DNA from 4 places in the Streptomyces camelliae genome. Region 1 is predicted to be linked to each of the others. Evidence: riboswitches for the same ligand, from Rfam matches in the RefSeq annotation. Region 1 holds a riboswitch; each other region holds the start of a gene.
The links. Region 1 has a riboswitch for cyclic di-AMP ahead of O1G22_RS24975 (transglycosylase family protein). Riboswitches for the same ligand answer to the same signal wherever they lie in the genome.
Positions count from the first base shown of each region.

Region 2: another riboswitch for cyclic di-AMP. It lies ahead of O1G22_RS17555 (transglycosylase SLT domain-containing protein); the one in region 1 lies ahead of O1G22_RS24975 (transglycosylase family protein).
Region 3: another riboswitch for cyclic di-AMP. It lies ahead of O1G22_RS16550 (C40 family peptidase); the one in region 1 lies ahead of O1G22_RS24975 (transglycosylase family protein).
Region 4: another riboswitch for cyclic di-AMP. It lies ahead of O1G22_RS22230 (M23 family metallopeptidase); the one in region 1 lies ahead of O1G22_RS24975 (transglycosylase family protein).

Region 1 covers NZ_CP115300.1:5,446,536-5,454,323, reverse strand. Annotated here, with positions in the region: gene O1G22_RS24995 (Ppx/GppA phosphatase family protein) at 1-662, opposite strand, end outside; gene O1G22_RS24990 (DUF501 domain-containing protein) at 659-1,213, opposite strand; gene O1G22_RS24985 (FtsB family cell division protein) at 1,243-1,719, opposite strand; gene eno (phosphopyruvate hydratase) at 1,839-3,125, opposite strand; gene O1G22_RS24975 (transglycosylase family protein) at 3,474-4,175, opposite strand; cyclic di-AMP (ydaO/yuaA leader) riboswitch at 4,180-4,357, opposite strand; gene O1G22_RS24970 (LysM peptidoglycan-binding domain-containing protein) at 4,544-5,662, opposite strand; gene O1G22_RS24965 (DUF899 family protein) at 5,977-6,660, shown strand; gene O1G22_RS24960 (cytochrome P450 family protein) at 6,688-7,788, opposite strand, start outside.
Region 2 covers NZ_CP115300.1:3,872,028-3,879,815, forward strand. Annotated here, with positions in the region: gene O1G22_RS17550 (polyprenyl synthetase family protein) at 83-1,093, opposite strand; cyclic di-AMP (ydaO/yuaA leader) riboswitch at 1,748-1,927, shown strand; gene O1G22_RS17555 (transglycosylase SLT domain-containing protein) at 1,931-2,425, shown strand; gene O1G22_RS17560 (HAD family hydrolase) at 2,560-3,372, opposite strand; gene O1G22_RS17565 (FAD-dependent oxidoreductase) at 3,496-4,698, opposite strand; gene O1G22_RS17570 (carboxylate--amine ligase) at 4,834-6,078, opposite strand; gene fahA (fumarylacetoacetase) at 6,359-7,576, shown strand.
Region 3 covers NZ_CP115300.1:3,667,523-3,675,310, reverse strand. Annotated here, with positions in the region: gene O1G22_RS16565 (LuxR C-terminal-related transcriptional regulator) at 1-139, shown strand, start outside; gene O1G22_RS16560 (C40 family peptidase) at 148-1,227, opposite strand; gene O1G22_RS16555 (hypothetical protein) at 1,712-2,065, shown strand; gene O1G22_RS16550 (C40 family peptidase) at 2,077-3,231, opposite strand; cyclic di-AMP (ydaO/yuaA leader) riboswitch at 3,239-3,400, opposite strand; gene pcrA (DNA helicase PcrA) at 3,623-6,130, shown strand; gene O1G22_RS16540 (M23 family metallopeptidase) at 6,186-7,658, opposite strand.
Region 4 covers NZ_CP115300.1:4,872,841-4,880,628, reverse strand. Annotated here, with positions in the region: gene O1G22_RS22240 (PrsW family intramembrane metalloprotease) at 1-483, shown strand, start outside; gene O1G22_RS22235 (aldo/keto reductase) at 524-1,468, opposite strand; gene O1G22_RS22230 (M23 family metallopeptidase) at 1,545-2,570, opposite strand; cyclic di-AMP (ydaO/yuaA leader) riboswitch at 2,580-2,724, opposite strand; gene O1G22_RS22225 (PP2C family protein-serine/threonine phosphatase) at 2,917-4,134, opposite strand; tRNA gene O1G22_RS22220 (tRNA-Met) at 4,292-4,365, shown strand; gene O1G22_RS22215 (dihydrofolate reductase family protein) at 4,412-5,545, opposite strand; gene O1G22_RS22210 (MarR family winged helix-turn-helix transcriptional regulator) at 5,609-6,145, shown strand; gene O1G22_RS22205 (GTP cyclohydrolase II) at 6,251-6,901, shown strand; gene O1G22_RS22200 (DHA2 family efflux MFS transporter permease subunit) at 6,904-7,788, opposite strand, start outside.

The sequences.
Region 1 (7,788 bases):
ACGGACCCGGCGAGGCCCACCAGCGTGTGCGCCTCGCGCAGCGGCACCGTCTGCTCCGCGAGGTCCAGGGCGGCCTCGACGTCGGCCCTTATGGCCGCGATCTGCTCCTCGGTGGGCGGGTCGGAGACCTCGCCGCCGTGCACCAGATGCCGCTCGGTCATCCGCACACAGCCGACGTCCACGGACCGCGCGGCCCGGACGTGTTCGTTCCCCACGACGAACTCCGTGGAGCCGCCGCCGATGTCCACGACGAGATACGGCTGGGTGAGGTCGGCCCGGCCGGTCAGCTCCTTCGTGGCGCCGGTGAAGGAGAACTCGGCCTCCTGGTCGCCCGTGATCACCTCCGGCTCGACCCCGAGGATGTCCAGCACGCCCCGCACGAACTCGTCGCGGTTCTCGGCGTCCCGGGAGGCGGAGGTGGCGACGAAGCGGAGCTTCTCTGCGCCGTGCTCCTTGATGATCGCGGCGTACTCGCGGCACGCGGCGAAGGTCCGCTCCAGCGCCTCCGGCGCGAGCCGCCCGGTGCGGTCGACGCCCTGGCCGAGCCGCACGATCGTCATCCGGCGGTCCAGATCGACCAGTTCACCAGTCGTGGGGTCGGCGTCGGCGACGAGCAGCCGGATGGAGTTGGTGCCGCAGTCGATGGCGGCGACGCGGGTCACTTCTCGTCCTCCTCGGTGGGGAGCGGCTCGGTGCCTTCGCCGAGCGTCACGCACGCGCCCTTGCGCCACCACTCCGGCAGCATCGCCAGGGCCTCGTCGCCGAGCGGGTTCACGCCCGGCCCCGCGGCCAGCGAGTGGGCCACCAGGACGTGCAGGCACTTGACCCGGTCCGGCATGCCGCCCGCGCTCGGGAAGCCCGTCAGCTCCTCGATCTCGTCCCGGCGCCGGATGTAGTCCTCGTGCGCGGCCCGGTAGGCGGCGGCCAGCTCCGGGTCGGTCCCCAGCCGCTCCGTCATCTCCTTCATCACGCCGTTCGCCTCCAGCGTGCCGATGGCGGAGGACGCCTTCGGGCACGTCAGGTAGTACAGCGTCGGGAAGGGCGTGCCGTCGGGCAGCCGCGGCGCCGTCTCCACGACGTCCGGCTGACCGCAGGGGCAGCGGTGCGCGATGGCCCGCAGACCCCGCGGCGGACGGCCGAGCTGCTGCTTGAAGGCCGCTACGTCCGCGGCGGTGGGCTCGGTGCGCGGGGTGGGCGGCGGAGGCGTTTCCATGACTGCTTTCAGATCGGCTTTCTGTCGGTTCACTGGTCCGAGGCGTCGGACTTGTCGATTCCGTCCCAGACGTTGGCGTACCAGGGACGCTGGGCGGCCCTCAGATCGGCGCGGGACTGCCGGGCGGCGCCCGGCTCGACGATCACGTACCCGGTCTCCCCCGGCATCACATAGTGCAGCCGGCGCCGGATCTGCTGCTCGGCGTAGGCGTCGTCCTGCCAGCGTGCCTTGAGGTCGCGCAGCTGCTCCACGCGCTCACGGGCCTGCTCCTGCTGCCGCTGGAGGTCGGAGATCTGCGCGCGCTGGGAGACGTACTGGCGCATCGGATAGGCGAGCGCGACGATGATCGAGCACAGCACCAGCGCGAGAAGGGCCGCGCGGCCGGTGAGCCGGGAGCGGCGGGCCTGTCGCTTGGTCTGGGAGCGGTAGACCCGGGCCGCCGTCTGCTCGCCGAGCAGCCGCAGCCGGGTCGCGGTGGAGAACCGGTCCCGGTCCTTCACGGCCATGATCCCCGCCTCCCGTCCATCCCGTTGGTCCCGTACACACGCGCGTACGTCCCCGGACACGGTACGGGACCGGGTACGGGGACGTACGTACGACTGGCTAAGCCTTACGCCAGGTTGGCTCAGCCCTTGAAGCGGGGGAAGGCGCTACGGCCGGCGTACACCGCGGCGTCGTCGAGGATCTCCTCGATGCGCAGCAGCTGGTTGTACTTGGCGACGCGCTCGGAGCGGGCCGGGGCGCCGGTCTTGATCTGGCCGCAGTTGGTGGCGACGGCGAGGTCGGCGATGGTGACGTCCTCGGTCTCGCCGGAGCGGTGCGACATCATGCACTTGAAGCCGTTGCGCTGGGCCAGCTCGACGGCGTCCAGGGTCTCGGTCAGCGAACCGATCTGGTTGACCTTGACCAGCAGGGCGTTGGCGGTGCCCTCCTCGATGCCGCGGGCGAGGCGCTCGGGGTTGGTGACGAACAGGTCGTCGCCGACGAGCTGGACCTTGTCGCCGAGCTTGTCGGTGATGACCTTCCAGCCGGCCCAGTCGTCCTCGAACAGCGGGTCCTCGATGGAGACGAGCGGGTAGGCCTCGACGAGCTCCTCGTAGTACTCCGTCATCTCGGCGGCGGAGCGCTCCTTGCCCTCGAAGAGGTACTTGCCGTCCTTGTAGAACTCGGAGGCGGCGACGTCGAGCGCGAGGGCGATCTGCTGGCCGGGGATGTAACCGGCCTCCTTGATGGCCTCAAGGATGAGGTCGAGCGCGGCGCGGTTGGACTCCAGGTTCGGGGCGAAGCCGCCCTCGTCGCCGAGGCCGGTGGCCAGGCCCTTGCTCTTCAGGACCTTCTTCAGCGTGTGGTAGACCTCGGCACCCCAGCGCAGGGCCTCGGAGAAGGACTCCGCGCCGATCGGGGCGATCATGAACTCCTGGATGTCCACGTTGGAGTCGGCGTGCGAGCCGCCGTTCAGGATGTTCATCATCGGCACCGGCAGCAGGTGCGCGTTCGGGCCGCCCAGGTAGCGGAACAGCGGCAGGTCGCTGGCCTCGGAGGCGGCGTGGGCGACGGCGAGGGAGACGCCGAGGATGGCGTTGGCGCCGAGGGAGCCCTTGTTGTCGGTGGCGTCCAGGTCGAACATGGCCTGGTCGATCAGGCGCTGCTCGGTGGCGTCGTAGCCGACCAGCTCCGGGCCGATCTGCTCGATGACGGCGAGGACGGCCTTCTCGACACCCTTGCCCTGGTAGCGGTTCGGGTCACCGTCGCGCAGCTCGATGGCCTCGAAGGCACCGGTCGAGGCGCCGGACGGGACGGCGGCACGACCCGTGCTGCCGTCGTCGAGGCCGACCTCGACCTCGACCGTGGGGTTGCCTCGGGAGTCCAGGATTTCCCGGGCTACGACGACGTCGATGGACGGCACGAGCATCTCCTTCTTGGATGTGACGCTGGAAGTGCGGGGCTGTCTGCCTTACGGCTGTGCCTTGCGACTAGAGCCTAACCGTCCCGGGGCTGTCGGCCACCGACCGACCGCCCCGTGGACGGGGAGGGACATGCAGACGGTACTCATTGTTCATGAGCGGAACAAAGGGGGGTGGGGGTGAAGAACGGGGAAACGGGAGGGGAAACAGGAGCGGACATGAAAACCCCGCCCCGGCGCGTACGGGGGAACACGCGCCGGGGCGGGGAGCCCGTGGGGACGGGGGTGGCCCTCACGGGGGCTTCAGTGTGGGGGGAGGGGTTGTGAGAGCACTGTGCGTCCGGCCGGAGCCGGATGTCACTTCAGGTGCAGCTGCTGACCCGGGTAGATGAGGTCCGCGTCCTGGACGATGTCCTTGTTCAGCTTGAACAGCTTCTGCCAGCCGCCGGCGACGTGGTGCTTCTCGGCGATGGCGCTGAGGGTGTCACCCTTGACGACCTTGTACTCGCCGTCGCCCTTCTTGACCGTCTTGCCGGTCGGGGTGGTGACGGTCTTGCTCGCCGAGGGCGCGGTGCGCGTGGTGGAGCGGGTGGCGGCCTGCTGGTCGGTGGAGCGGGTGGCGGTGCCGCTGCTCGTGCTCGGCGCGGTCGTCTTCGACGAGGTGGTGGGGGCGGAGCCGTTGTACGCGGCGGAGGACAGGCCCGTGCCGCAGACCGGCCAGGCGCCCTTGCCCTGGCCCGCGAGGACCTTCTCGGCGACGGCTATCTGCTGCGCCTTGGTGGCGAGGTCGGCGCGCGCGGCGTAGGCGGTGCCGCCGTACGCGGCCCAGGTGGAGTTGGTGAACTGCAGGCCGCCGTAGAAGCCGTTGCCGGTGTTGATGGACCAGTTGCCGCCCGACTCGCACTGGGCGACCGCGTCCCACTCGGAGGCGGTGGCGGCGGAGGCGTTGCCGGCCGCCATCAGCGGGGCGGCGACAGCGGCACCGGTGACACCGGCGAGCGCGACGACACGGACGGCCTTGGACGGGCGACGGTGCTTGCCCTTGCCGGAAAACAGCATGGATCGATCCCCTCACCGACGCCTGCGAGGTGAGCTGTCGGGTTCGGGCCGGTTGAGTTGCCCGGTCGCACGCCCGCTGTCGCGGGCCTGCGGCTTCACCCCAAGCCGGTGCCGGCAGCCTCAACTGCCGGTTCCGGCGCCTACCTTGGGTCCCCCGCTCCTGCCTACGGCGCATGACGCGACGACTGTTCCCGGACGACCGCTGGCAGGATTCGGCGTTGCGGCTGCCGGGGCTCGTGGTGACGAGCGGTCCTGACCGTAGACACGGGATCGACGGAATTTCAAAGACGATCAGGGCTTCTGAGACTCATCCCACACTTTCGCCAAACCGGACATTTAGCTATCAATCAGGGCGTCAAATCCCCCTGCTACGCGTCCGTTTCGTGACGCACTTCCAGGGTCTGACCGGCGGTGATGTGGTTCGGGTCGGCGCCGACGACGCTCTTGTTGTCGTCGTAGAGCGCATGCCATCCGCCGTGGACGCCAAGGGAGTCGGCGATGGAGGCGAGGGTGTCACCCTCGTGGACGGTGTAGGTGTCCGGCTGGGGGTTCGCGTGACGGCCGGAGGGCTGGCCATTCTGACCGTTTGTGAGGCTTTCGTCCGCACTGTCGCCACGGTGACGTCCGCCACTGCTGAGGGCTCCGGTGTCGACGAGACTCCAAGAACCGACACTCTGCTGGGAATTGTCCGACTCGTCGGTCCCGGGGGTGGTCGCGGGCGAGCTGTCACTCCCCGGCGAGTTCCCGCCAGCAGGGGAGCCGCTGGAACCGGCGGAACCGGTCGAACCCGAGGAACCGGATGTACCCGCCTTGTCGGTCTTGTCCGACTTGGGGCTGCCACTCTCGGTGGAGCCACCGCCCGCACCCTGCGCCTTGCCGGCCCCGCCGCCCTGCACCGGGGCCGTCGAGGTGCTGGAACCCGGCGAAGAGTCCGTACCGGAGCCGGACTTCGAACCGGACTGGGACCCCGAGCCGGAGCCGGAACCGGCACCAGAAGAGGATGAATCCGACAGACCGGACGAGTCGGAGCTGTCGGCCGATCCGGAGCCGCCGCCCGACCCCGCGCTGCTGCCGGAGCCCCCGACGCCCGTGTCGACGTCGACCGAACCCGAGTTGGAGGTCAGCCCGGCGGTCAGCGCGCACATGGTCCACGGCTTGGTGCCCTGGTCGGCGAGGATCTTCTCGGCGACGGCGATCTGCTGGGAGCGGCTGGCCTGGTCGGCGCTCGTGGCGTACTGCGTGCCGCCGTACTTGTCCCAGTCGTCCTGCGATATCTGCAGGCCGCCGTAGTACCCGTTGCCGGTGTCCGCGCTCCAGGAACCTCCACTCTCGCACTCGGCGACCTTGTCCCACGTGGTGCCGTCGGCGGCGCTGGCGCTCGCGGCGCCGAGCAGCGGGATGGCGATGGCGGAGCCGGTCACTCCGGCTGCGACGAGGAGGGCCGGAGCCTGACGGGGGCGACGGTGACGACCGTTCCCGGTGAGCATGCGGAAACCTTTCGTGCGACAGCAGGGCCGGCGCGGCGGGTGATGCCTGTCGCCACGCTGATGGGTGAACGTATCGGCAGACGATCACTAGTCACAAGTTAATGCCGCGCAGATCACGTGAAGATCACAGAGTTGAAGGTTCGTCATCTCTTCCTCACGCGTCCTCACGCCACGCCCGACGCTCCGGTTCCGTCCGCTTTGTCACCCGTCTTCGTCACCCGTCGGGAACGGCGGCGCCTCACGCCCGGCGCGCGAGGCGGCCGCGACCATGGACTCGACATGGCCCCGGGGGGCTTCCCACCCAGGAGGAGACGATGGTGCTGCACACCCGGCTGCCCGGTGAGTCCGCGGACTACCTCGCCGCCCGCGAGGAACTCCGCCACGCCGAGATCGAGCTCATGCGTCACCGCGAGAAGGTCGCGGCCCTGCGCAGGGCGCTTCCGCAGGGCGCCGGCGTCGACGACTACGTCTTTCTCGAAGGCCCCGCCGACCTCCATGCCGGCGACACCCCCGTCCGCGAGGTCAGGCTGAGCGAACTGTTCACCGGCCCCGGCCGGCCGTTGATCGTCTACCACCTCATGTACGGCAAACGGCAGACCGACCCGTGCCCGATGTGCACCCTGTGGATCGACGGCTTCAACGGCGTCGCCCACCACGTCGCCCGGAACGCCGACCTCGTCGTCGTCGCTGCCGCCGACCCGCCCGTCCTGCGGCAGCACGCCCGCAGCCGCGACTGGTCCCGGCTGCGTCTGCTGAGCGCCGGGGACAGCACCTTCAAGTACGACCTGGGCAGCGAGGACGAGGACGGGGTGCAGGACTCCACCGTCTCCGTCTTCACCCGGGACCCGGACGGCACGGTCCGCCACTTCTACTCCGCCCACCCCCGTATGGCCGAGGACATCGACCAGCGCGGCCTCGACCTCCTCAACCCCGTCTGGCACCTCCTCGACCTGACGCCGGGCGGCCGTGGCGACTGGTTCGCGGGACTGGACTACTGACGGCCGCCGGCTCCCGCGCAGCCCGCGCTACCGGCCGGCCGGCGTGAACTCCACGGGCAGTGTGCGCAGGCCCCGCATGATGAGCCCGCCGCGCCGGCGCAGGTCGGCCGGATCGGCGGCGAGGCGCAGATCGGGCAGCCGGGTGAGCAGCGTGGCGAGCGCGCTCTGCCCCTCCAGGCGGGCGAGCGGCGCGCCGAGGCAGTAGTGGATGCCGTGGCCGTAGCCGAGGTGCTGGTTGTCCCGGCGGGAGAGGTCCAGCGCATCCGGGTCGGCGAACCGCTCCGGGTCCCGGTCGGCCGCGGCGAGCACCACGAGCACCGGGTCGCCGGGCGCGATGTCCTGCCCCCCGACGGTGAGCGGCTCGGTGGCGAACCGCCAGGTGGCCAGCTCCACCGGGCCGTCGTAGCGCAGGAGTTCCTCGACCCCGGTCTCCAGCAGGTCCCGCTCCCCGCGTGCCAGGGAGTCCTGCAGCCGCCGGCGCTGCTCGGGGTGGGTGAGCAGCGCGTAGGTGCCGTTGCCGATCAGGTTCACGGTCGTCTCGAAACCGGCGAACAGCAGGATGAACGCCATCGCGGCGGCCTCGTTCTCCGTGAGGTGCTCACCGTGGTCGGAGGCACGGATGAGACCGGAGATCAGGTCCTCGCCGGGCGCGGGCTCGGCGGGCAGCGCCTCGCGCTTCTTGTGGATCAGCTCGGCGAGGTAGCCGCGCATCTTCTTGACGGACCGCGCGACACCTCCCCTGGGCCCTCCGCCGTGCCGGATCATCATCCCCGCCCAGTCCCGGAAGTCGTCCTGGTCCTCGCGCGGGACGCCGAGCATGTCGCAGATGGCGTAGATGGGCAGCGGGAAGGCGAACTCGTGGATGAGGTCGGCCGAGCCCCTTTCCGCGAACTGGTCGATGAGCCGGTCGGTCAGCTCCTGCACCTGGGGCGCGAACTCGGCCACGCGCCGGGGCGTGAACGCCTTGCTGACCAGCCGACGCAGCCGGGTGTGGTCCGGCGGGTCGATGTTCAGCAGATGCGTCATCAACTCGGCCTTGCGCTCGCCGGGGATACCGGTCTTCCCCTTGGCGTGCGCAGGCTCGTCGTGATGCGCCGGGTTCTTGCTCAGCCGCTGGTCGGCGAGGGC
Region 2 (7,788 bases), 1.6 Mb from region 1:
GCCGGCCGTCGGAGGCACGTTGCGGACACGTCAGGTCGTGGACACGTCAGCCAATGCTGCCGCAGAGCCGGTGTCAGGGGCGTCAGCCCGCGCGGTGCACCACGGCGTCGCACAGCTCCTCCAGCGCCCGCTTGGCGTCGCAGTCCCGCAGCGGGGACAGCGCGGCCCGGGCCTCCTCCGCATACCGCACGGTGTCGCGGCGGGCCTGCTCCAGCGCCGGGTGGGCGCGCAGCGCGGTCAGCGCCTCGGCGTGCCGGGCGTCGTCGCTGAGGTCGGAGTCCAGCAGCTCGCACAGCGCGAGGTCCTCGGGCAGCCCCAGCCGGGCCGCGCGCTCGCGCAGCCGGAGCACGGGCAGGGTCGGGATGCCCTCGCGCAGGTCGGTGCCCGGGGTCTTGCCGGACTCGTGCGAGTCGGAGGCGATGTCCAGGACGTCGTCGGCGAGCTGGAAGGCGACACCGAGCCGCTCGCCGTACTGGGTGAGGACGTCGATGACCGTCTCGTCGGCGCCCGACATCATCGCGCCGAACCGGCACGAGACCGCCACCAGGGAGCCGGTCTTGCCGCCGAGCACGTCCAGGTAGTGCTCGACCGGGTCACGGCCGTCGGAGGGGCCGGCGGTCTCCAGGATCTGGCCCGTGACCAGCCGCTCGAACGCGAGGGCCTGCACCCGGACCGCCTCGGGCCCGAGGTCGGCGAGGATCTGGGAGGCGCGGGCGAACAGGAAGTCGCCGGTGAGGACCGCGACGGAGTTGCCCCAGCGGGTGTTGGCGCTGTCCACACCGCGCCGCACGGCCGCCTCGTCCATGACGTCGTCGTGGTACAGCGTGGCCAGATGCGTCAGCTCCACGACGACGGCCGACGGCACGATGCCCGGCGCGTAACGGTCGCCGAACTGGGCCGCGAGCATCACGAGCAGCGGCCGGAACCGCTTCCCGCCGGCCCGTACCAGGTGCTGCGCGGCCTCCGTGATGAACGGAACCTCACTCTTGGTGGCTTCGAGCAAGCCTTCCTCGACAGCCGCCAATCCGGCCTGGACATCGGCTTCGAGAGCCTGGTCCCGCACGCTCAGCCCGAACGGCCCGACGACGGTCACGAGGGGTCTCCTGTCTGCTGGTGTCTGCTGGCGATTACACGGTTTGTCGATAGGTCGCTGCCATCACTCAAGTCAGCGTATCCGGTCCTGTTTCGATCACCGATAGCGCCCACCGGTCCAGCCCGGGTGGTATTGGATCATGGCCGGTATGCGTGTGATCGGATGATAAGAACGGACATCTATCGACTTAACAGGAAGCCTTGCGCTTTGTCGCGAACCGGGGGGCGAGCGGAGTAACGCCTCCATCCCACCCCGCGCACACCCGCGGACATACACGACAACGACGGGCATCGCGTCACAGGTTCCGGGAGGCACCCCCAGGTCACCCCCGGGTCACCCCCAGGCTGTCCACCGGCCACCTCACACCCAGCTCTCACCCCAACCCCGGAATCCGCCATGTCCGATTTGACAGGGTTTGCTATTTCGTGAGTTGGGTCACGCTCCCCCATCCGGCATCCCGGCCACCGAGCACCCTCCCTCCCCTTGCCCGGTCGGCAAGTTGAGGGTTGGCAACCGCAAAGGATCAAGTACCCCATAGGGCACACATCAAGGTCAAATGGTGCGTTGTGTGAATCCAGTACTTGTTCCCGACATGTGCTCTCGCATACGTTCCGGGCCGTCGGGCGGACGCCGAATCCTGCCGCCGCCCGCATGACCATCCACGAACCCATTTCGTACGGCAGGAGCGGGGGACCCAGGTAAGCCGCCGGACCGGACGACACGCGTCGCACCGGAACGGCTAGGGGTGAAGCCGTGCCTTCTCGCGAAGGTGCGGCCGGGCACCTCCCCGCCCGAACCCGACAGCTCACCTCGCAGGCGACGGAGAGGAACATCCCCATGCGTGCTGCCGCTCGTCACCGCCGTCCCCGGGCCAACCGCCTCGCCCGCACCCTCGCCGTCGTCGGCACCGGTGCCGCCGTCCTCGCCCTGCCGCTCATCGGCGCCACCAGCGCCTCCGCCGCCCCGGCGAAGAAGGCCACCAAGGTGTCCTCCACCACCCTTGCCGGGTACCCGAACAACCTCAACGGCTGGATCCACAAGTCGCTCGCGATCATGGCCCAGAAGGGCATCCCGGGCTCCTACCACGGCATCTACCGCAACATCATCCGGGAGTCCTCGGGCAACCCGTGGGCCATCAACAACTGGGACTCCAACGCGGCCCGGGGCATCCCGTCCAAGGGCCTGCTCCAGGTCATCGACCCGACCTTCAACGCGTACCACGTGGCCGGCACCTCGTTCAACATCTACGACCCGGTCGCCAACATCACCGCGGCCTGCAACTACGCCGCCGCGCGCTACGGCTCGATCGACAACGTCCACAGCGCGTACTGACGGCCGCACGGCGGTCGCTCCGACAGCGGCACGGCGGTCGCCCCGACGACAGCCCGGCAGTCGCCCTGACGACAGCCCGGCAGTCGCCCTGACAGCCGCCGGGCGGTCGTCCGACCGTCGGAGTCGCGCGGCCGTCAGCCGACCGGGAAGAGTCGTTCGAGGACGACGGCGATGCCGTCGTCCTCGTTCGACGAGGTGATCTCGTCGGCCACCGCCTTGAGTTCCGGGTGCGCATCGGCCATCGCCACCCCGTGCCCGGCCCACTCGAACATCGGGATGTCATTGGGCATGTCCCCGAACGCCAGCGCCCGTTCCGGCGCGATCCCCAGCCGGTCGGCGGCCAGCGCCAGCCCGGTCGCCTTGGTCACCCCGCACGGCTGGAGCTCCACGGTCCCCGGCCCCGACATGGTGACCGTCGCCAGCGAACCCACCACCGCGCGCGCCACGGCCGCCAACTCGTCGTCGGACAGGGCCGCATGGCGCAGCAGCACCTTGCTGATGGGCCTGCGCCACAGGTCGTCACGTCGGCCGACCCCCACCGCGGGCAGGGTCGGGTGCGGCATGCGGTACCCGGGCTCGATCAGTGTGAGCCCGTCGACACCGTCCTGATCGACAGCGGCGAAGACCTCCCCCACCTCCGCCTCGATCTTGCCGAGCGCCTCCTCCGCCAGTTCCCGGTCCAGCCGCACCGACCACAGCAGCCGGCCCGCCGCGGCGTCGTAGACCTGCGCGCCCTGCCCGCACACCGCGAGCCCCGTACAGCCGAGGTGCGCGAGCAGCGGCCGTACCCGCGGGGCCGGCCGGCCCGTCACCACCAGGTGGCGCGCACCGGCGCGCACCACCCGCGCGAGCGCGGCGAGCGACCGGCCGGAGACCGTGTCGTCGCCGCGCAGCAGCGTTCCGTCCAGGTCAGTCGCGATGAGTGCATATGCGGGGGAGGCTGCCATGATCAGAGAATACGGATGCGACGCCGGTCCGACTCATCTTGTCGTGCTGCGTACTTACGTGCTCATCACCCCCAAGTGGTGTGTGTCGTCCTCCTGTTCGCGGTGCGGTGGCCGGCGCGGGAGTCAGCCGTGGGCCGCGGCGAGGTGTCGCGCCAGGCGCGGGGAGGCGAACTCCGTGCCGCAGACGAACCGCATCACCGGGCCGTACGACGACGCTGCCGGCAGGCCCGTGAAGTACAGGCCGGGCACGGAGGAGACGCAACCGGGGCCCAGTTTCGGCGTGCCGCGGCTCACCGCGAGCCGGGTGCGCAGTCCGTGGCCGAGGAAGTCCATCGCCGCGACGGCGACGCGGTACCCGGTGGCCGCGATGACGTGGTCGGCGGTGAGCCGCTCGGTACGGCCGCCATGGGTGCGGACGGTGAGGACCGGGCTGCCGTCCGGCGCCTCGGCACGCACGATCCGCTCGACCTCCTGCACCGGTACGGCGCCCTCGAAGCGCTCACGCAGCCACCAGGCGCCGAGCGGTCCGAGGACCCGGCGGACCAGGAAGTGGCGGGTGGGCTCGGGCAGGTAGCGGTAGGGGTGCGGGTAGTAGCTGAGCGCCCACAGCGACCAGGCGCGGCCGAAGGGGGACTCGGGGCGCAGCCGCGGCTGCTCCCACGGCGGGGCGCCGAAGGCGACCCGGTCGCGGCCGCGCGCGACCACGCGCACGCGTGCCCCCGCCTCGGCGGCGAGCGCCGCCGTCTCCAGCGCGGACTGACCGGCGCCGACGACGATCAGCTCCTTGCCGGCGAACCGGCCGAGGTCGTGGTGCTGGGAGCTGTGCGAGACCGGGCCGGTCGCGGCGGGTCCGTCGGGCGCCGCGCCCGCCAGCTCCGGCGGCAGGTGGGCGAGGCCGGACAGGCCGGTGGCGACGACGACCGCGCGCGCCGTGAACAGCTCTCCGGAGTCCAGCTTGAGTTCGAAGCCGCCGCGCGCGTCACGGTCGACGGAGACGACCCGTACCCGCTCCAGTCCGGGCAGCAGCTGATACTGGAACCACTCGCCGTAGGCGATGAACGTCTCCACCGGGATGATGTCCTCGTCGCTGACCAGGCGGCGGATCCCGGCCGCCGCGCAGTAGTCGGCGAGGGTGTGGCCGGGCTGCGGGCAGTCGAGGCTGGAGGCGGCGGGGGTCGATTTCAGGAGCATGCCCTCGGGCATGTGCGCGCGCCAGCTGACCATGGGGTCGCCGAAGACGCGGACGGGGATGCCGCGCGCGCGGAGATGGGCGGCGGTGGACAGGCCGTACGGCCCGGCGCCGATGACTGCAACCGGTCGAGTCACGAAGTCCCTCCCCAGGACACGGTGCGCCACGCGTGGTGGCCTTGCCTACTTCGTGGATACCTACTTCGTGGATGCCTGCGTCGTGGACGCCTGCTTCGCGGGTCCCTGCTTCGCGGATACCTGCGTCGTGGACGCTTACTTCGTGGAGGTGCCGCTGCCGCGGCGGTTGGTGCGCCACAGCTGATGGAGGTGCTTCGCGCCCGGGCGCACGAAGCGGGCGAGCATCGTGAGGAACGGCAGCGGGTCGTCCCCCGCGAACCAGGCCAGCTCCGTCCCGCTTGCCCTCGCCGGCGCGTGCGGCGTCGTATAGCCGCTGCGGCGGTAGGCGAGGAGGGCGGGCAGGTCGATGTTCTCCACGATGTAACGGTGGCCGGCGCGCTGTTCCCCCTCCGGTACGGCGCGGCCGGTGAGATCGAGATGCAGGGCGCGTACGACGTCCACCCCCGACTCGTTCTCGAAGAGCCGGAACTGAGCGCCCATGCGCGGGTTGAAGTCCAGGAGCTTGTACTGTCCGTCGCGCCGGTCGAAGCGCAGGTCGAGGTCGATGATGCCGCTGAAGCCGATCTGTTTGATGAAACGTGCGGCGAGGTCCGCGAGTTCCGGGTTGTCGACGACATACGCGTTCGCCGTCATGCCGGCGTGCGGCGGCCACGAGCGGACCTTCACACCGGTGAAAAGCGCGCGCGGGGTGGAGTCCGGGCCGAAGCAGGCGTGCACGATCCAGTCCTCGGCCTCCTCCCGGGGCAGGTACTCCTGGAGGATCACGCCCGGTTCCTCGCCCCAGTCACGGGCCAGGCTGAGCAGACCCTCGCGGGTGGCGATGCGCGTGGTGCCGTTCACCGCGGGCCGCCGGCGCCGTACGAACGCCTCGCGGTTCTTGGCCACCACCGGGAAGCGGGCCGTGCCGGCGAAGGCGACGACGTCGTCGTACGACTCCGGGAACACGGCCGCCGGGCTCGCGACGCCATGCTCGACGCACAGTTCGTGCAGCCCCTGTTTGCTCGCCAGCCGGCGCGGCAGCGCGGGGTCGACCCTCGGGAAGAGAAAAGATCCGGCCAGCTCGTCCTGGTGCTCGGCGATCAGGACGGCCGCCTCTTCGTCGGTCGGTATCAGGACGGTCGGGCGGCCTATCCGGCGCCCGACGCGCAGCAGGCCCTCGACCAGGTGGCCGGGGTCCTCCGCGCCGGTCGTCGGCCACACGAACGCCTTCTTCAGATAGCGCGAGGAGGCCGCCGGCGTGTACGGATCCTCGGTGATGGCGTACATGGGCACGCCGAGGCGGCCCAGACTGCGGATCGCGCCGACCCCGCCATGATGCAGCGGATAGTCGCCGAACTTGACGATGAGTCCCGGCACGTCACGGTCCGCCTCGAACGGCACACTGACGGCGTCTCCGGCCACGGGTCCCCCCACGTGTCCCCCCAACGGAACGGATCCGGCCCGTCCGTGTCCCCAAAGGACGCTAAGCCGGAATTGCCCCCTCCGACAAGACCTTTCCGGACATTGCGAACCCTTTAGACCTCGTGCGAGCAACCATTCGAGCTCATGCCGAGGCACCCCCTGGTCTCTGCCCAAGACATGCGTCACGGCCGTAACGTGTGGCGCGATCACATGGAACGCATTGCCATGCATGGCCCGGATGAGAGTGAGGCAGCACCCCATGCCCCCCTTCGACGTCCCCGAGGGCGACCCCTTCGGCCCGCACAACCTTCCCTATGGCGTGTTCTCGCCCTCCGGCAGCAGGGAGCGGAGGGTCGGCGTCCGGCTCGGGGACCATGTCCTCGACGCGGGCGCCGCGGCCGCCGCCCTCGGCTCGTCGCACCAGTCGCTGCTGGCCCGCCCCGTCCTCAACCCCCTGCTGGCCGCCGGCCGCACGGTCTGGTCGGAGGTACGGCGCGCGATCACAGGCTGGGTCACGGATCCCGCGCACCGCGCGGCCGTGGAGCCGCTGTTCCACCCCCTGTCCGAGGTGACCCTGCACCTGCCCTTCGAGGTCGCGGACTACGTCGACTTCTACGCCTCGGAGAACCACGCGCGTAACGTCGGCCAGATCTTCCGCCCGGACGCCGCGGACTCCCTCACTCCCAACTGGAAGCATCTGCCGATCGGTTACCACGGCCGCTCCGGCACGGTCGTCGTCTCGGGCACGGACGTCGTACGGCCGTCCGGGCAGCGCAAGGGCCCGGGCGACCCGGCACCCGTGTTCGGCCCGTCGATCCGGCTGGACATCGAGGCCGAGGTCGGCTTCGTCGTGGGTGTCCCCTCCGAGCTGGGCAGGCCCGTCGCACTCGGGGACTTCCGGGACCACGTCTTCGGCCTCTGTCTCCTGAACGACTGGTCCGCGCGGGACATCCAGGCCTGGGAGTACGTCCCCCTCGGGCCTTTCCTCGGCAAGTCCTTCGCGACCTCGGTGTCGGCGTGGATCACCCCGCTGGAGGCGCTGGAGCACGCGCGCGTGGCCGCGCCGGAGCGCACGCACCCCCTGCTGCCCTACCTCGACGACTCGGCGCCGGGCATCGAACCGGGCGGCTACGACCTGCGGATCTCCGTGGCGATCAACGGCCAGGTGGTCTCCGAACCCCCCTTCTCGACCATGTACTGGACCGCCGCCCAGCAACTCGCCCACATGACGGTGAACGGCGCCTCGCTGCGCACCGGCGACCTCTACGGCTCGGGCACGGTGAGCGGCCCCGAGGATGGCCAGCGCGGCTCCCTGCTGGAGCTGACCTGGAACGGCCGCGAACCCCTCGAACTCCCCGACGGCAAACGGGCCTTCCTGGAGGACGGCGACGTGGTGACCCTGTCCGCGTGGGCCCCCGGCCCGGACGGATGCCGGGTCGGGCTGGGCGAGGTGAGCGGACGGATCGTGACACGCTGACCCCCTCCCGGGCTCCGGTCGCCCGCCACACCCGCCGGCCGGGGGTGGCCACGGGGCGCCCTGGCAGCCCTCTGACCGTCCCCGCCCGGCCACGGCGACGGCCCGATGGCCTCGCCGGACGCCCCGGCCCGGGCGGGGCGGGCCGGGCGGGCCGGGCCGGGCCGGGCGGGCCGGGCGGACAACTTGCCCTGGCCTGGCACGGGCAGACCTGC
Region 3 (7,788 bases), 1.8 Mb from region 1:
CGCCTACAAGGAGATCGCCAAGCAGCTGTTCATCTCGGTGAAGACGGTCGAGTCGCATGTCTCGGCGGTCCTGCGCAAGCTCCAGCTGTCCAACCGCCACGAACTGACCCGCTGGGCGACCGCCCGCCGCCTGGTCTGACCTCGCCCTCACGCGACCCGGGTGGCCCCCGCGAACGGCATCTCGTCGACCGGGGCCAGCCGGACCGGTGCCGAGGGGTTCGGGGCGTGGATCATCTGGCCGCCGCCGACGTAGATGCCGACATGGCTGACGCCGGAGTAGAAGAACACCAGGTCTCCGGGCTGCAGTTCGGAGCGGGAGACGCGCCGGCCCGCGTCGATCTGGGCGTAGGTGGTGCGGGGCAAGGAGATGCCCGCGGAGCGGTAGGCGGCCTGGACCAGCCCCGAGCAGTCGAAGGAGTTCGGGCCGGCCGCCCCCCACACATAGGGGCTGCCGAGCTTGGCGTAGGCGTAGGCGACGGCCGCCGCAGCGCGGCTGTCGGGCGCCGTGACGGAGCCGGGCCCGGATCCGGCCTGCGCCAGGGCCTGCCGGGCATCTGCGGCCGACCGGGAGGCGCGCCCCGGTGCGCTGCCGTCGTCACCGGTGACCTGGGCGCGCTGCTGCGGGGTGAGCCGCGCCAGCAGCCGCCGGGCCTCGGCCAGCTTGTCCGTGACGGTCTTCTTCTGCCGGCTCAGCTCGGCCTGCCGGGAGCGCAGCGACGCCAGCTGGACGCGGGCGGCTCCGCGCAACTGCTCGATCTCCCGCAGTTGTTCGCGTACCCGCGACACGGCGGCGGCCTGCCGATCGCCGGCCCGCTCGGCGAAGGCGGCGTCGTCCAGATACCGGTCGGGGTCGTTGGACAGGGCCAGTTGCCAGGCGGGGGCGAAGCCGCCGTCGCGGTACTGCGCGGAGGCGAACGAACCCAGCGCGTCCCGGGCCGAGTTGAGCTCGGCCTGCCTGCGGGCCGTCTCGTCGTGCAGCGCGTTGAGCCGCCGCTGGGCCGCGTCTGCCTGCTCCTTGGCGCCGTCGTACTTCTCGGTCGCCGCCTCGGCCTGCTGGTAGAGCTTGTCCACCTGGGCCTTCACCTGTGCCGGTGTCAGCTGCGGGTCGGCGTGTCCGGTCCCGTCGAACCCCGTCGCGGTGGCCGCGCCCGCCAGGGCGAGGGTGGCGGCCGTCCGGACCGTAGGGCCACCGATCGAGCGTTGCCGGGGCTTGCGATGCGCTGCCACCTGGACCGTCACGTCCTTCCTGCTCGACGACCGAGCGGGCGGTATGCCCGGCGGCGGCCCGCACAGGGGGAGCGGGCCGCCGCCGGACCCTTCTCGGCGGTGGAGAGGACGCTAGGCCGGAGTGTGACGAGTGGGTAACGGACTGTACGGAACTGGCCTTTACGGATCGGAACGTGACCTTATGTGACTGATCCGACCGTCCAGGCTCGCCTCCTTCACACAGTGTGATGACCGATACGCGGGAAGCGGGACGGAAGGGGTGCCGGAGGTGTTATGGACCGCATAAATGCATGATCCATGTCGGCCGCGGCCGGGCCCGATGACAGGGGGCCGGTACACCCCTGGTCAGGCCGGCCGCGCGGTCTGACCAGAGGCCTCGCGAGGCCAGCTCCGACAAGGCGTGACGGCCCTCACCACTCGAACACCCCGGGAACGGCACCCTGCCGTCCTTGGGGCTGTTACCGACGAATTAGGCTCCGGCCCCATGGACGTACTCATCCATCTCTTCGTCGGCCTGCACATCATTGGCATCGCCGCGCTGCTCGGCGGTTTCCTCACCCAGATGAAGGCGATGGGGCAGGGCACGGCTCGCTTCGTCCCCGGGATGCTGCACGGTGCGCTGACCATGCTCGTCACCGGGGTGGCCCTCGTCGGCCTCAACCAGGCCGACGACCACCACGTGAACACCATCAAGATCGGTGTGAAGCTGGCCCTGCTGATCGTGATTCTCGGGCTGGTCTATGTGAAGCGCGACGAGGAGAAGGTCGACAAGGGCGCCTTCGGGGTCGTCGGCCTGCTGACCATGACGAACATCTTCATCGCCGTTCTGTGGACCTGACCCGGTAGGCGTCAGCCCGGGCGGACCACGCTGTGGATGATCGATTCCCCGCCGTAGTACACCGACTCCTCACGGACGTACGCGCCCGGCTTCGGGGCGTGGATCATCATGCCGTTGCCGATGTAGAGACCGACGTGGCTGATGTCGTCGTAGAAGAAGATCAGGTCCCCCGGGCGCGCGTCGGCCAGGGACACCGTGGTCCCGGCGTTGACCTGGTCGTACGTGGTGCGCGGGAGCGTGACGCCGGCGGCCTTCCAGGCGGCCTGGGTGAGGCCCGAGCAGTCGTAGGAGTCCGGCCCGGTGGCGCCCCACACGTACGGCTTGCCGATCTGGGCGCGGGCGAAGGCGATGGCCTTGGCGGCCTTCGTGTCGTACGAGCCGGCGGACCCGGAGGATCCGGAAGAGGCGGAGCCGGTCGGGCTGGATGAGCCGGACGAGGTGGTCTTCTGCTGGGCTTCGGCCTGCTGCTTCGCCAGCTCGGCCGCCTTGCGCGCCGCCTCCTGCTGCTTCTCCCGCTCGATGGCGGCCAGCCGCGCCTTCTCCTGGGCCGTCAGCTGCGACAGCAGCTCGCGCGCGGAGGCGAGCTTCTGCTGGACGGTGGACTTGGCGGTCTGCAGCTCGTGCTGCGACTCGGTCAGCGTCTGCAGGCTCTGCGCGGCCTCCCGCCGCTTCTTCATGGTGGAGGCCTGCTCGTCGATGTAGGCGTCGACCGCGCTCTTCTCGCGCGTGGTCAGCCGGCTCATCAGCTGGGTCTGGTCGAAGTAGTCCTGCGGGTTGTCCGCGAGCAGGAAGGTGGCCGTGTCGGGGGCGGCGGCGCCGGTGCGGTACTGGGCCGCGGCGAAGGAGCCCAGCTCGTCGCGGGCCTTGTTGAGGCGGGCGGTGCGGCGGGCGACCTCGTCCCGGAGCGCGTCGACCCGCCCGCGCTGCTTGCCGGTGCGCTCCGTGGCCGCGTCGTACTTCTCGGTCGCCGACTCCGCCTGCCGGTAGAGGTCGTCGACCTTCTTCTCCACCTCCTCCAGGCTCGGCCGGGTGTGGTCCGTACCGGGGGCGGCCTCGGCCGTCTGGGACAGCATGGCTATGGAGGTGAGGGCGGCGGTGGCGAGGGCCGGGGTGCGCAGACCCACTCCGGTGGTCCCGCCGGGACGCGACTTGCGGTGCGACGCCAAGGGAGGCGACTCCTTCCAGTGGGCCGCCTACCGGGTTAGCTGTCGGGTTCGGGCGGAGGTTCGGAAGGGTTGCCCTACGGCGTCGTCCCGGACGGGAGTCGGCCGATTCACCCCGGAGATTCGGTGGGTCCCCGGCTCCGGCCCCCCTTACGGGAGGCGCCGGACTCGGCGGGGGCCGCGCACGCGACCCGACGGCAACCTAGCCAACTCGTGTGACTGGTGTGAAGGTTGGTGCGTGATATGTCCGATACATTTTCGTGATCCGGCGCCGGGATCACGTCCACGTCATCGAGTGATTCCGCTGCGTGAGGGGGTTCGCCGCTCTGCTCGCGCGACCTTCTTCCCGGGACGGCGACCGGTTGTCGGTGGGGCGCCCTAGACTCGGAGAGCGATGAGCAGCCTCTTTGACGACAGCTTCCTGGCGGACCTCCAGCCCCCGCGCGGGCACGAGGAGGAACCCCCGCCGCCGCCCGAGGACGATCATGCTCCGGAACCGCTTCCGGACGATCTGTTCGGCGGGAAGTTCGACGCGCCGCCGGACCGGGACGCCTACTACCGCGACGGCGCCCCGCGCCCCGCGCTGGACGCGGCGGCGCTCCTGGAGGGGCTGAACGACAACCAGCGCGCCGCGGTCGTGCACGCCGGCTCCCCGCTGCTCATCGTCGCCGGTGCCGGCTCCGGCAAGACCCGCGTGCTCACCCACCGCATCGCCCACCTGCTCGCCGAGCGGCATGTGCACCCGGGCCAGATCCTCGCGATCACCTTCACCAACAAGGCCGCGGGCGAGATGAAGGAGCGCGTCGAGCAGCTCGTCGGCCCGCGCGCCAACGCGATGTGGGTCATGACCTTCCACAGCGCGTGCGTGCGCATCCTGCGCCGCGAGAGCAAGAAGCTCGGCTTCACGTCGTCGTTCTCGATCTACGACGCCGCCGACAGCAAGCGCCTGATGGCCCTGGTCTGCCGTGACCTGGACCTCGACCCCAAGCGCTTCCCGCCCAAGTCCTTCAGCGCCAAGATCAGCAACCTCAAGAACGAGCTGATCGACGAGGAGGACTTCGCCGCGCAGGCCGCCGACGGCTTCGAGAAGACCCTCGCGCAGGCCTACGCGCTCTACCAGTCGCGGCTGCGCGAGGCCAACGCCCTCGACTTCGACGACCTGATCATGACGACGGTCAACCTGCTGCGCGCCTTTCCGGACGTCGCCGAGCACTACCGCCGCCGCTTCCGGCACGTCCTGGTCGACGAGTACCAGGACACCAACCACGCCCAGTACGCGCTCGTCCGCGAACTCGTCGGCACCGGCACCCACGACGAGGACGCTCCGCCGAGCGAGCACGACCTCCCGCCCGCCGAGCTGTGCGTGGTCGGTGACGCGGACCAGTCGATCTACGCCTTCCGGGGCGCGACGATCCGCAACATCCTCCAGTTCGAGGAGGACTACCCGGACGCGACGACGATCCTGCTGGAGCAGAACTACCGCTCCACGCAGACCATTCTGAGCGCCGCCAACGCGGTCATCGAGCGCAACGAGTCGCGCCGCCCGAAGAACCTGTGGACCAACGCGGGCCAGGGCGCGCAGATCACCGGCTATGTCGCCGACACCGAGCACGACGAGGCGCAGTTCGTCGCCGACGAGATAGACCGCCTGGTCGACGCGGGTCAGGCCAAGGCGGGCGACGTCGCCGTCTTCTACCGCACCAACGCCCAGTCCCGTGTCTTCGAAGAGGTCTTCATCCGCGTCGGCCTGCCCTACAAGGTCGTCGGCGGGGTCCGCTTCTACGAGCGCAAGGAGGTCCGGGACGTCCTCGCCTACCTGCGCGTTCTCGCCAACCCCGAGGACTCGGTGCCGCTGCGCCGCATCCTCAACGTGCCCAAGCGGGGCATCGGCGACCGCGCCGAGGCGATGATCGATGCCCTCTCCCAGCGCGAGAAGATCAGCTTCCCGCAGGCGCTCAAGCGCGTGGACGAGGCGTACGGCATGGCCGCGCGCTCCACCAACGCGGTCAAGCGGTTCAACACGCTGATGGAGGACCTGCGCACGATCGTGGAATCCGGCGCCGGACCGGCCACGGTCCTCGAAGCCGTCCTCGAACGCACCGGTTACCTCGCCGAGTTGCAGTCCTCCACCGACCCGCAGGACGAGACCCGCATCGAGAACCTCCAGGAACTCGCGGCCGTGGCCCTGGAGTTCGAGCAGGAGCGCGGCGAAGGCGCAGCGACATCAGGGGCTACCGCCCCGGGCGGTACGCTGGCCGACTTCCTGGAGCAGGTCGCGCTGGTCGCCGACTCCGACCAGATCCCCGACGAGGACGAGGAAGGCTCCGGCGTCATCACCCTGATGACCCTGCACACCGCCAAGGGCCTGGAATTCCCCGTCGTCTTCCTGACCGGCATGGAGGACGGCGTCTTCCCGCACATGCGCTCCCTCGGCCAGACCAAGGAGCTGGAGGAGGAGCGGCGCCTGGCGTACGTCGGCATCACACGCGCGCGGGAGCGGCTGTATCTCACGCGCTCGGCGCTGCGCAGCGCCTGGGGCCAGCCGTCGTACAACCCGCCCTCCCGGTTCCTGGAGGAGATCCCGGCCGCCCACGTGGAGTGGAAGCGGACGGGCGCGGCGGCACCGGTGTCCTCCGGCCCGGCCTCCGGGATCGCGGCCTCACTGTCCTCGTCCCGCTCGCGTTCGTCGGCTGCGGGCGCGTCCGGGTTCGCCACGCGGCGTACGACGGACAAGCCGGCGGTGTCCCTCGCGGTCGGCGACCGGGTCACCCACGACCAGTTCGGGCTCGGCACGGTCGTCGCGGTGGCGGGCGCGGACGACAAGGCCCAGGCGACGATCGACTTCGGCGACGGCAAGCCGAAGCGGCTGCTGCTGCGGTACGCGCCGGTGGAGAAGCTGTAGGGAGTACGGGGAGCCCGGGGGCGCCGGCCCCCGGTTTCTCTGCGGGGTCCGGTTCCTACGTGGGGTCGAGTCCGTGGCTCCGCAGCCAGGGCAGCGGGTCCACGGCGGGCCCGCCCGCCGGGTGCACCTCGAAGTGCAGGTGCGGGCCGGTGGAGTTGCCGGAGTTGCCGGAGTAGGCGATCGGCTCGCCGGCCTTCACGGTCGTACCGGAGGCCACGCGGTAGCTGGACAGATGGCAGTACCAGGTCTGCGTGCCGTCCTTCGCCGTCACTATCATCATGTTGCCGTAGGCGCTGTTCCACTTGGTGGTGACGGTGCCGTCGGTGGCCGCCATCACCGTGGTGCCGTAGGAGACGGGGAAGTCGATGCCCGTGTGCACCGACATCCAGTTCACGCCCGCCTGGCCGAAGTAGGCGCTCAGCCCCTTCTGCGTGACCGGCAGCACGAACTTGGGGCGCAGCCGCTCCTTGAGCGCGGCCTCCGCGAGGGCCTTCTTCCGGTCCAGCTCCTGCTGGTTCTTGAGGTCGATCCGCTCCTGCGTCCGGCTGGCCCGGTCGGCGAAGTCGTCGGCGCCGGCGGAGAGCGTCCTGAGCTGGCTGTCCAGCTTGCTGTTGGCGACCGACGGCTTGACCGCGTGCGCGTCCGAGGCGGAGGCGGTCGTGTCCTTGCCGCCGCCGTCCGTCAGCGCGCCGACCGAGGCGGCCGCGATTCCCGCGACGCCCATCACACAGGCCGAGGGCACGGCGACGGTCAGCAGCGCGGAGCGCTTGGCGGGCGTACGACGCCGGGAGCGCGCCCCGCCGCGCGCGCCCGCGCGTGTTGTCGGCGTGACCTCTTCCTGGTCGTCCAACAGGACCGGCTCGGCGGGCGGTTCACCGGAACTGTCCGTGGCGTCCGCGTACGGCGCCTGGTCCTCGTACCCGCCGTGCGGGAAGGCCGCCGTGTCCGGCACTTCCGTGACCTGCTCGAACGTGGCGGTGGCCTGCTGGTCGAACGGTTCGGCAACCGGCTCGGGCGAGGGCGCCGCGGCCTGCCCGGCGGAGTTCCACTGCGTGGCGTCGTACGCGCCCGTCTCGAAGCCCTGGGTGCCCCACTCCCACTGCTGGGTCGGGTCGGCGCCGCCGGACTGATCGGGCTGCTGCCACAGGCTCGCGTCCCACTGGCCACTGACGTCGTGGCCCGTGGCCTGCGCGGGGACCGTCCAGGCGGCCGCGTCGTGGACACCGGAGTCGTAGGCGGCGTGGTGCTGGGCCGCGTACGCGTCGTAGTGCGGGGTCTGCCACTGCGCCGAGTCGTACGCGCCGGTGCTCTGCTCGCCGGGCAGGCTGCCGAAGAGCGGGTCACCGTGGAAGGCGCCGGTGGTGTCGTGGCCGGGCACAAAACCGGTGGCGTCGTAGCCGCCGTACGTGGTGAAGTCGCCGTAGGGGGCTTCATGGGTCCCGTACGGCGCGTGGTCGTAGCGCGCGGCGGAGGCGTCGGAAGCCGGGGCCGGGGTGGTCATGGTCCCCGACGGGTGACGGTCGTTCACCAACTTCTCTTTCGCCTCGACAACAGGGGCTGCCAGAGCAGTGCGGCGACTGTACCCGCCGGTACCTGGGCACGACAATCTTCGGCCGGTTTCGCGCCCGCCGGAAACGGGCATTCGGCGGTCTTTCGGG
Region 4 (7,788 bases), 570 kb from region 1:
TGGCTGGCCGTCTGGACGCGGCAGCGGGAGCTGCGGACCGTGCGCGAGGAGCTGCCCGTGTATGTGTTGGCCGGGTGGCTGGGGCCGGCCGAGCCGTTCGCGCTGGGGTCGATGCGGGCGCGGCGGGCGGCGCGGGACTTCGCCCGGCACCACGGCGGGAAGCCGGCGGCGCGCGAGGTGGCGCGGTACGAGGCCACCGCCACGCAGCTCGCCCTGCTGCGGCGCCGGGGGCGCCAGGGGAAGGCCGGGGGCGACTTCGTCGTACGGGAGCGGGACTTGCTGGACGAGCTGTGGCGGCGCAGGGACGTGGCGCGGCCGGCTCTGGAGTACGCGGCGCGTGCGGCTGCTCCGGCTCCGGTGTACTGGGCTCAGCCGCAGTACGGATACGGATACGGGTACGGGTATCCGGCGGTGCCCTTCCCCACGCGCAACGCGCAGAACACGCCCAGCGCGCACGACGCGTACAACCCGTACCGGTCGTAGACCTTCGGGCCGCGGTGGGTCCGGCACCGCCGGACGGGCATCAGGCCGACGCCGCGGTCAGCTGCGCGACCTCCTCCTCCGTCAGCCTCAGGTCCGCCACGCCCAGCAGCGCGGGGAGCTGGTCGACCGTGCGGGCCGAGGCGATCGGGGCCGTGACCGTCGGCTGGGCCGCGAGCCAGGCCAGGGCGACCGTGGCGACGGGGGCCTCGTGGGCGGCGGCGATCTCGTCCAGGGCGGCGAGGACCTTCTGGCCGCGCTCGGACTCGGCGTGCTTCTGGGCCCCTTCGGCGCGGGCGCTGTCGACCTTGGTACCGGGGCGGTACTTGCCGGTCAGGAAGCCCGAGGCGAGGGAGAAGTACGGCACCGCGGAGAGGTTCTCCTTGGCGGCCAGGTCCTGCAGCTCGCCCTCGTAGGTGTCGCGGGAGACGAGGTTGTAGTGCGGCTGGAGGGCGACGTAGCGGGCCAGGCCCTCGCGGTCGGAGAAGTCGAGGGAGGCCTGAAGGCGCTCGGCGCTGATGTTGGAGGCGGCGATGTGCCGGACCTTGCCCGCCTTCACGAGCTCGTCGAGGGCGCCGATGATCTCCTCGACCGGGACCTCGGGCTTGTCGAAGTGGGTGTAGTAGAGGTCGATGTAGTCGGTGCCCAGGCGGCTCAGGGAGGCGTCGGCGGCGGCCTTGATGTTGGCGGCGGACAGGCCCTGGAACTGCGGGTGCTGGCTGACCTTGGTGGCGATGACGACGTCGGAGCGGTTGCCGCGGGCCTTGACCCACTTGCCGATGATCGTCTCGGACTCGCCGCCCTGGTTGCCCTCGACCCAGGCGGAGTAGGAGTCGGCGGTGTCGATGAAGTTGCCGCCCGCCGCCGCGTAGGCGTCGAGGACGGCGAAGGAGGTCTCCTCGTCGGCGGTCCAGCCGAAGACGTTCCCGCCCAGGGAGAGGGGGAAGACCTGGAGGTCGGAGGAACCGAGTGTGCGCAAGGAAGTCATGCTCTGCATCAACACCGGCGGAGGATGATCGCATTCCACCGCCGGCGCCGAGTTCACACGAATGCCATGGTCCGGTTCAGGGGTTGAGGCCCTTGTCGCGCAGCCACGGCGCCGGGTCGATGGCGGTGGCCTGGCCGTTCGGGTGGACCTCCAGGTGCAGGTGCGGGCCGGTGACGTTGCCGGTGGCGCCGACCCGGCCGATGACGTCGCCGGTGGAGACCTTCTGGCCGACCGAGACGTTGATCGAGGACTGGTGGCAGAACCACAGCTCGGTGCCGTCGTCCAGGGTCAGGATGGTGCGGTAGCCGTAGGCGCCGGCCCAGCCGGCCTCGGTGATCGTGCCGCCGTGGACGGCCTTGATCAGGGTGCCGGTGGGGGCGGCGAAGTCGAGGCCGGTGTGGTAGCCGGAGGACCACATCGCGCCGGGCTGACCGAAGGTGCCGGTGATCGTGTACGACACGACGGGCAGCGTGTACTGCTTGGCCAGCTCGGCCAGCCGCGCGGCCTCGGCCACCTGCTTCGCGTCGGCCACCGCCTTGTCCTTGGCGGCGGCGGCCTGGGCGGCAGCGTCCTTCTCCGCCTTGGCGGCCGCGTCGGCGGTCTGCTTCTCGGTGGCGGCGAGCGCGGCGGCGGTGGCCTTGCTGTCGGCCTTGCTCTGCTGCTGCTCGGCCTGGGCCATGATGCGGTTGCGCAGGGCCTCGCCGGCGCCGCCGCTCTTGGTGCTGTCGGCGCTCACGCCGACGCCCGAGAGCCCGGTGCCGGTGGCCTTCGGCGCCGAGGAGGAGCCGCCGCCCTCGAAGAGGTGGGTGACGGAGTCGGGCAGGGAGATGGAGACCGGGGACTTGCCGGTGTGGGCGCTGGCCATGCCGCCCGCGCCGACCGCGGCCATGACGCCGACGCCGAGGACGGTGGAGCTGCGGGCGAAGCCGCCGCGCTGCTTGGCGACGCGGTGCCGGCCCCGGACCCGGTCGACGGAGTCCTCGGTGGGGTTCCACTCCTCCCAGGGGCCCTCGTCGGCGCGGTAGGAGCCGTAGCCGAAGCTCTCGGACTCGTCGGACGCCGGTATGAACGGGGCTTCGGGGGCAGGCCGGTTGGACGCCACGCGGGCGTACTCCTTTCCTTCCGTCGCCTACCGGGTTAGCTGACGGGTTCGGAGCGGGAAGGTCTCCTACGCGCGTATACCGACCGGTGTACGCGTGATTCACCCCAGGGTGGTGGTTCCCCGGCTCCCTTGCGGGATTCGGCGCGTGCGCACGGAGCCGCCTCTTGTGGCGGCTGGGACGACCGCGCTGCGTTATCGAACGTTAATAGACCTGCGAGTCACTTTCCAAGCCGTTCGACTTGATCATTAACGCTTTCCGGACCGGACTTACCCCGTGATTCCACGGCAAACCGGGCGAGTTGACCGCCATTCAGGAGTCTCGGCGTTTTTGATGGTGTCTCAGATGTTATGCGGACGGCGGTCGTCCGGTCACCGTGGGTGAGAGCCCGGGATGCCGTACGGCAAGCAGCGCCATGTCGTCCGTCATCCCGCCGGAGTGCCGGCGCACCTCGTCGGCGAGCGTCCCGAGCAGCGCCGCGGGACCGGGATAGGCCCGCCCGGCGAGCCGCCGTTCGGGGTCGTAGAACCGGCCGAGGGCGTCCCGGGCCTCGGACAGCCCGTCGGTGTACAGCAGCAGGGTCGCCCCGTCCGGGAAGCGCTCCTCCATGACCTCGTCGGGCCATATTCCGAGGTCGCCCATGCCGAGCGGCAGCGCGGGCTCGGGGGCGGCCAGGGTGCGCAGGGTGCCGTCGGCGTACAGCAGCAGCGGGGGCGGATGGCCGCGGCTGAGGACCCGTACCAGCCCGTCGCCGTGCGGGAGTTCGGCGAGGACGGCGGTGGTGAAGCCCTCGAAGGCGTCGACGGCCTCGCGCCGGGTGCCCTCGCGGGCCAGCGCCCGCTCCAACCGCTGCGCCACCGCCTCCAGCGTGTCCTCCCGCTCGGCGGCCTCCCGGAACGCGCCGATCACCACGGCGACGGCGGCGACCGCACCCATGCCCTTGCCGCGCACGTCCCCGACGATCAGCCGGACGCCGTACGGGCTGTCCTGCACCGCGTACAGGTCGCCGCCGATGAACGCGTCCTGCCGGGCCGCCTCGTAGCAGGCGGCGATCTCGAAGCCGCCGATCCGCGCGGCGGGCTCCGGCAGTACGGCCCGCTGGGCGGCCTCGGCGATCTCCCGGGCGGAGGCGAGCCGCCGGTCACCGAGCCGGACGACCCGGTTGATGGCGACGGCCAGCAGAGCGACCGAGGCCACGGTGACGACGTCCGTGACGACACCCGCGGCCGAGTGCTCGCCGCCCCGGGAGCGCACCGCGTACATCGCGACGACGGCCGCGGCACCGGTCAGCACGGTGGTGCGCAGCGAGGACAGGGGCGCGGCGATCAGCGGGGCGGCCGTGAAGAACGGTACGGCGGTGAACTCCCTCGGGGTGAGCAGGCCGTACAGCACCCCGCCGGCGATCAGCAGCGCGGGCAGGGCGCGGGCCAGTGAGCGGGGGGTGAGGCGGCGCGGGCGCGGCGGCGCGGTCTCGTCGCCGAGGCCCGGGTCGGGCACGGGGTCACCGGGCAGCCGTCCCCCCGCCCAGGCATACGTCCGCTCCTCCTCCACCTCTCCAGGGCCCACCGCTCGTCTCCCACGTGTCCGACGTACGGTCCAGACTGGCCGCCCCGGGCCGTCCGGGCGACCTCGGCTGACCCGAGCGGATGACACCGCGCGACGCCTCCGCGATCAACCGGTGTGCGAACAGTCCTGCACATGGGGTACTCTGGAGTCACAACGACGCGGGGTGGAGCAGCTCGGTAGCTCGCTGGGCTCATAACCCAGAGGTCGCAGGTTCAAATCCTGTCCCCGCTACTGAAGGCTCAGGGCCCGGAATCCAGTGGATTCCGGGCCCTGAGTGTTATCCGGCCAAGTGCCGGTTCGGCGCCTTCGCCTGCTCCTCGTACTCCGGCAGTACGACCACTTCGGCGCCCGCCGTCACCAGCACCCCGCTCCCGTCCGCGGCTTCCACGAAAGTGTCCGGCTCACGCCAGGCCGTCACCACCCGCCGCACCCCCGCCCGCAGGATCAGCTCGGCGCACGGCGCGGGCCGGGACGCGCGCCGGGCACAGGGCTCCAGGCTGCTGTACACCGTGGCGCCGGCCAGCCGGGGGTCGGCCGGGGCGATCTTGGCCAGCGCGGCCTCCTCCGCGTGGACCACGGGGTCGTCGCCCTCGCGCGAGTGGCCGCGCGCCAGCTCCGTGCCGTCGGCCGCGACCACCACCGCGCCGACGCTGAACGCCGTCTCGGAGGGCGGGCACAGGGCGGCGAGTTCGCAGGCGGTGCGCAGCCAGTGGCGGTCGGCGGCGGAGGGGACGGGGCCGGTGCCGGGGGCGGTGGGCTCGTAGCGCATGAGGACGACGTCCTCGATACGGCGGGTCTCGACCAGGCGCAGGCGGCCGGCCTGGTAGGCCCCGGGGCCGAACAGCCTCGGCGCCGCCGGGTCGCCGACGAGGAGGGGCGCGAGGACCAGCTGGAGTTCGTCGGCGAGGCCCTGCTGGAGCAGCTGGGTGTGGACGGTGCCGCCGCCCTCGACCATCAGGCGCCGCACTCCGCGCACCACGCGCAGGTGCTCCAGCAGGGCCCGCCAGTCGAGGCCGGGGCCGAGCGGGACGACCTCGGCGGTGTCGCCGAGGAGGCGGGCGGCGCGCTCGGCGCCCGAGTCGGTCGTATAGACGATCTTCTCGCCGCCGGTGTGCCAGAACTGCGCGGCCGGGTCGAGGTCGCCGGAGGCGGTGACCGTCACCTTCAGCGGATACTCCGGCCTGCCCGCCGCGACGCGGGCCGCCCGGCGCTCGGCGGAGTTGACCAGCAGCCGCGGGTTGTCGGCGCGGATCGTGCCGGCGCCGACGAGGATGGCGTCGGACGCGGCCCGCACGGCGTCGACCCGGTCGAAGTCGGCCGGGCTGGACAGCAGCAGGCGCTCGGGGCCGGTGTCGTCCAGGTAGCCGTCGAGGGAGACGGCGGCGGACAGCAGTACATACGGGTACGACATCGGCGGGTCTCCCTGTGAACTGGGCCTCTTGGTTCAAGTTTGAAACAAACCTACACTGGCTGCATGACGACCCGCTGGCTCAGCCCCGAGGAGCAGCGCGCCTGGCGCGCCTACATCGCCGCGACCCACCTCCTGGAGGACGCGATCGACCGGCAGCTCCAGCACGAGGCCGGCATGCCCCACCTGTTCTACTCCGTGCTGGCCAATCTCTCCGAGGCGCCGGAGCGGCGGCTGCGCATGACCGATCTCGCCGAGTCGCTGAAGATCACGCGCAGTCGGCTCACCTATGCGGTGACCCGCCTTGAGCGGGACGGGCTGGTGCGGCGGGAGGACTGCCGCTGGGACAAGCGCAGCAGCATCGCCGTGCTGACGGACGAGGGGATGGCGGTGCTGGAGCAGGCGGCGCCCGGGCATGTGGAGACCGTGCGCGGCATCCTCTTCGACCGGCTCACGCCCGAGCAGGTGGGGCAGCTGGAGGAGATCTTCACCGGGGTCGCGCGGGGGCTGCAGGACGAGAACCCCGAGGCCGGGTCCGGGGCGGGGGATGTGCCGTGGCGGCGCCGGTCGTCGTGCTCGTCGTCCCGGCCGCCCGCACCCTGAGCCGGATCCCACGGAAACCAATTGCTTTAACTTTTAAGCAGGGGTAGGGTCTCCTCGTCTCACTGCTTCAAAACTGAAGCACCAGCCCGCCCCGGAGGGACCCGCATGTCCGACACCCCCGCCGCCACGCCGCGCTCCCGTGTCCGGGTACCGCTGCGCTTCCACGACGGCTACAGCGTCGACACCGAACTCGTCACCTTTCACGGCCTGGCCGACGGCCAGGAACACGTCGCCGTAGTCCTCGGCGATCCGGCCCCGGGCTCCGTCCCGCTGGTACGGCTGCACTCCGAGTGCCTCACCGGTGACGTCTTCGGCTCGGCCCGCTGCGACTGCGGCCCGCAGCTGCGCGAGGCCGTCGAGCGCATCGCCGAGCACGGCGGGGTGCTGCTCTACCTCCGCCAGGAGGGCCGCGGCATCGGCCTCTACAACAAGCTCGACGCGTACGCGCTGCAGGACCAGGGCCTCGACACCTACGAGGCGAACGCCGCGCTCGGCCTGCCGGAGGACGCCCGCGACTACACCGCCGCCGCGCAGATGCTCGCCGCCCTCGGCATCGGGGAGCTGGACCTGCTGTCCAACAACCCCGACAAGGCCGAGCAGTTGCGCACCCTGGGCCTCGCCGTCCGGGACCGGGTGCCGACCGGCGTCTTCACCACGGCCCACAACGTCCGCTACCTGCGCGCGAAGGTCCTCCAGACCCAGCACACGCTGCCGCTGGCGGAGCTGACGGACCTCGTGGAGCGCAACGCGGGCTGACGTCACGGCCGGCGACGGCCCGGAAGGCGCAGGGCCGGGAGGAGCGACAGGGACAGCAGGGCCGCGGCCACCGCGTAGGTGACGCGGAAGCCCGCCGGGTCCTGGCCCGCCGCGCCCAGGACCACCGAGAGCACCGCCGTGCCCACCGACGCCGCCAGCTGGGAGTTGATGCTGAGCGCGGTGCTCGCCGCCGGCATCCGGTCCACGGGCAGCTCCCGGGTCGCGGTCGTCATCGTCGGCATCAGCACCGTGCCGACACCGGCGCCCATCACCATGGCCGAGGCGACGAACCGCCAGGCCGCCACCCCGGGCACGCCCGCCTGCCAGGCCAGCAGCGCCATCCCGAGGGCGGCCAGCGCGACACCGGCCGGGATCAGCCGGCGCGGGGACACCTGGTCGACCCGGCGCGCCGCGAACTGCATCGCCGTACCGACGACGAGTCCCGTCGGAGCGCCCAGCAGCCCGGCGGCCGTCGCGCTCAGCCCCCGCTGCTGCTGCCAGTACAGCGGGCCGAGCAGCATCGAGCCGAAGTAACCGCAGGTGAACAGGGCGAGGGTGGTGACGCCCGCGGCGAAGGTACGGTCGCGCAGGAGCCGTAGGTCCAGCAGCGGTTCGCGCACGGTCAGCGCCCGGCGGACGAAGGCGGCCGTCAGGGCGGCTCCCGCGAGGGTGGGCAGCAGGGCGCCGGGGGCGGTGAAGTCGCCGCGTTCGCCGCCGCGCGCGAGGCCGTAGAGGAGCAGGGCGAGGCCCGGCGAGAGCATCAGCAGGCCGGGGACGTCCAGGCGGGCGGCGGCGCGCGTCCCCGCGTCCGGTGTGTCGCGCGGCAGCAGTCGTACCGCGAGTGCCAGGGCGAGCAGGCCCACCGGCAGGTTCACCAGGAAGATCCA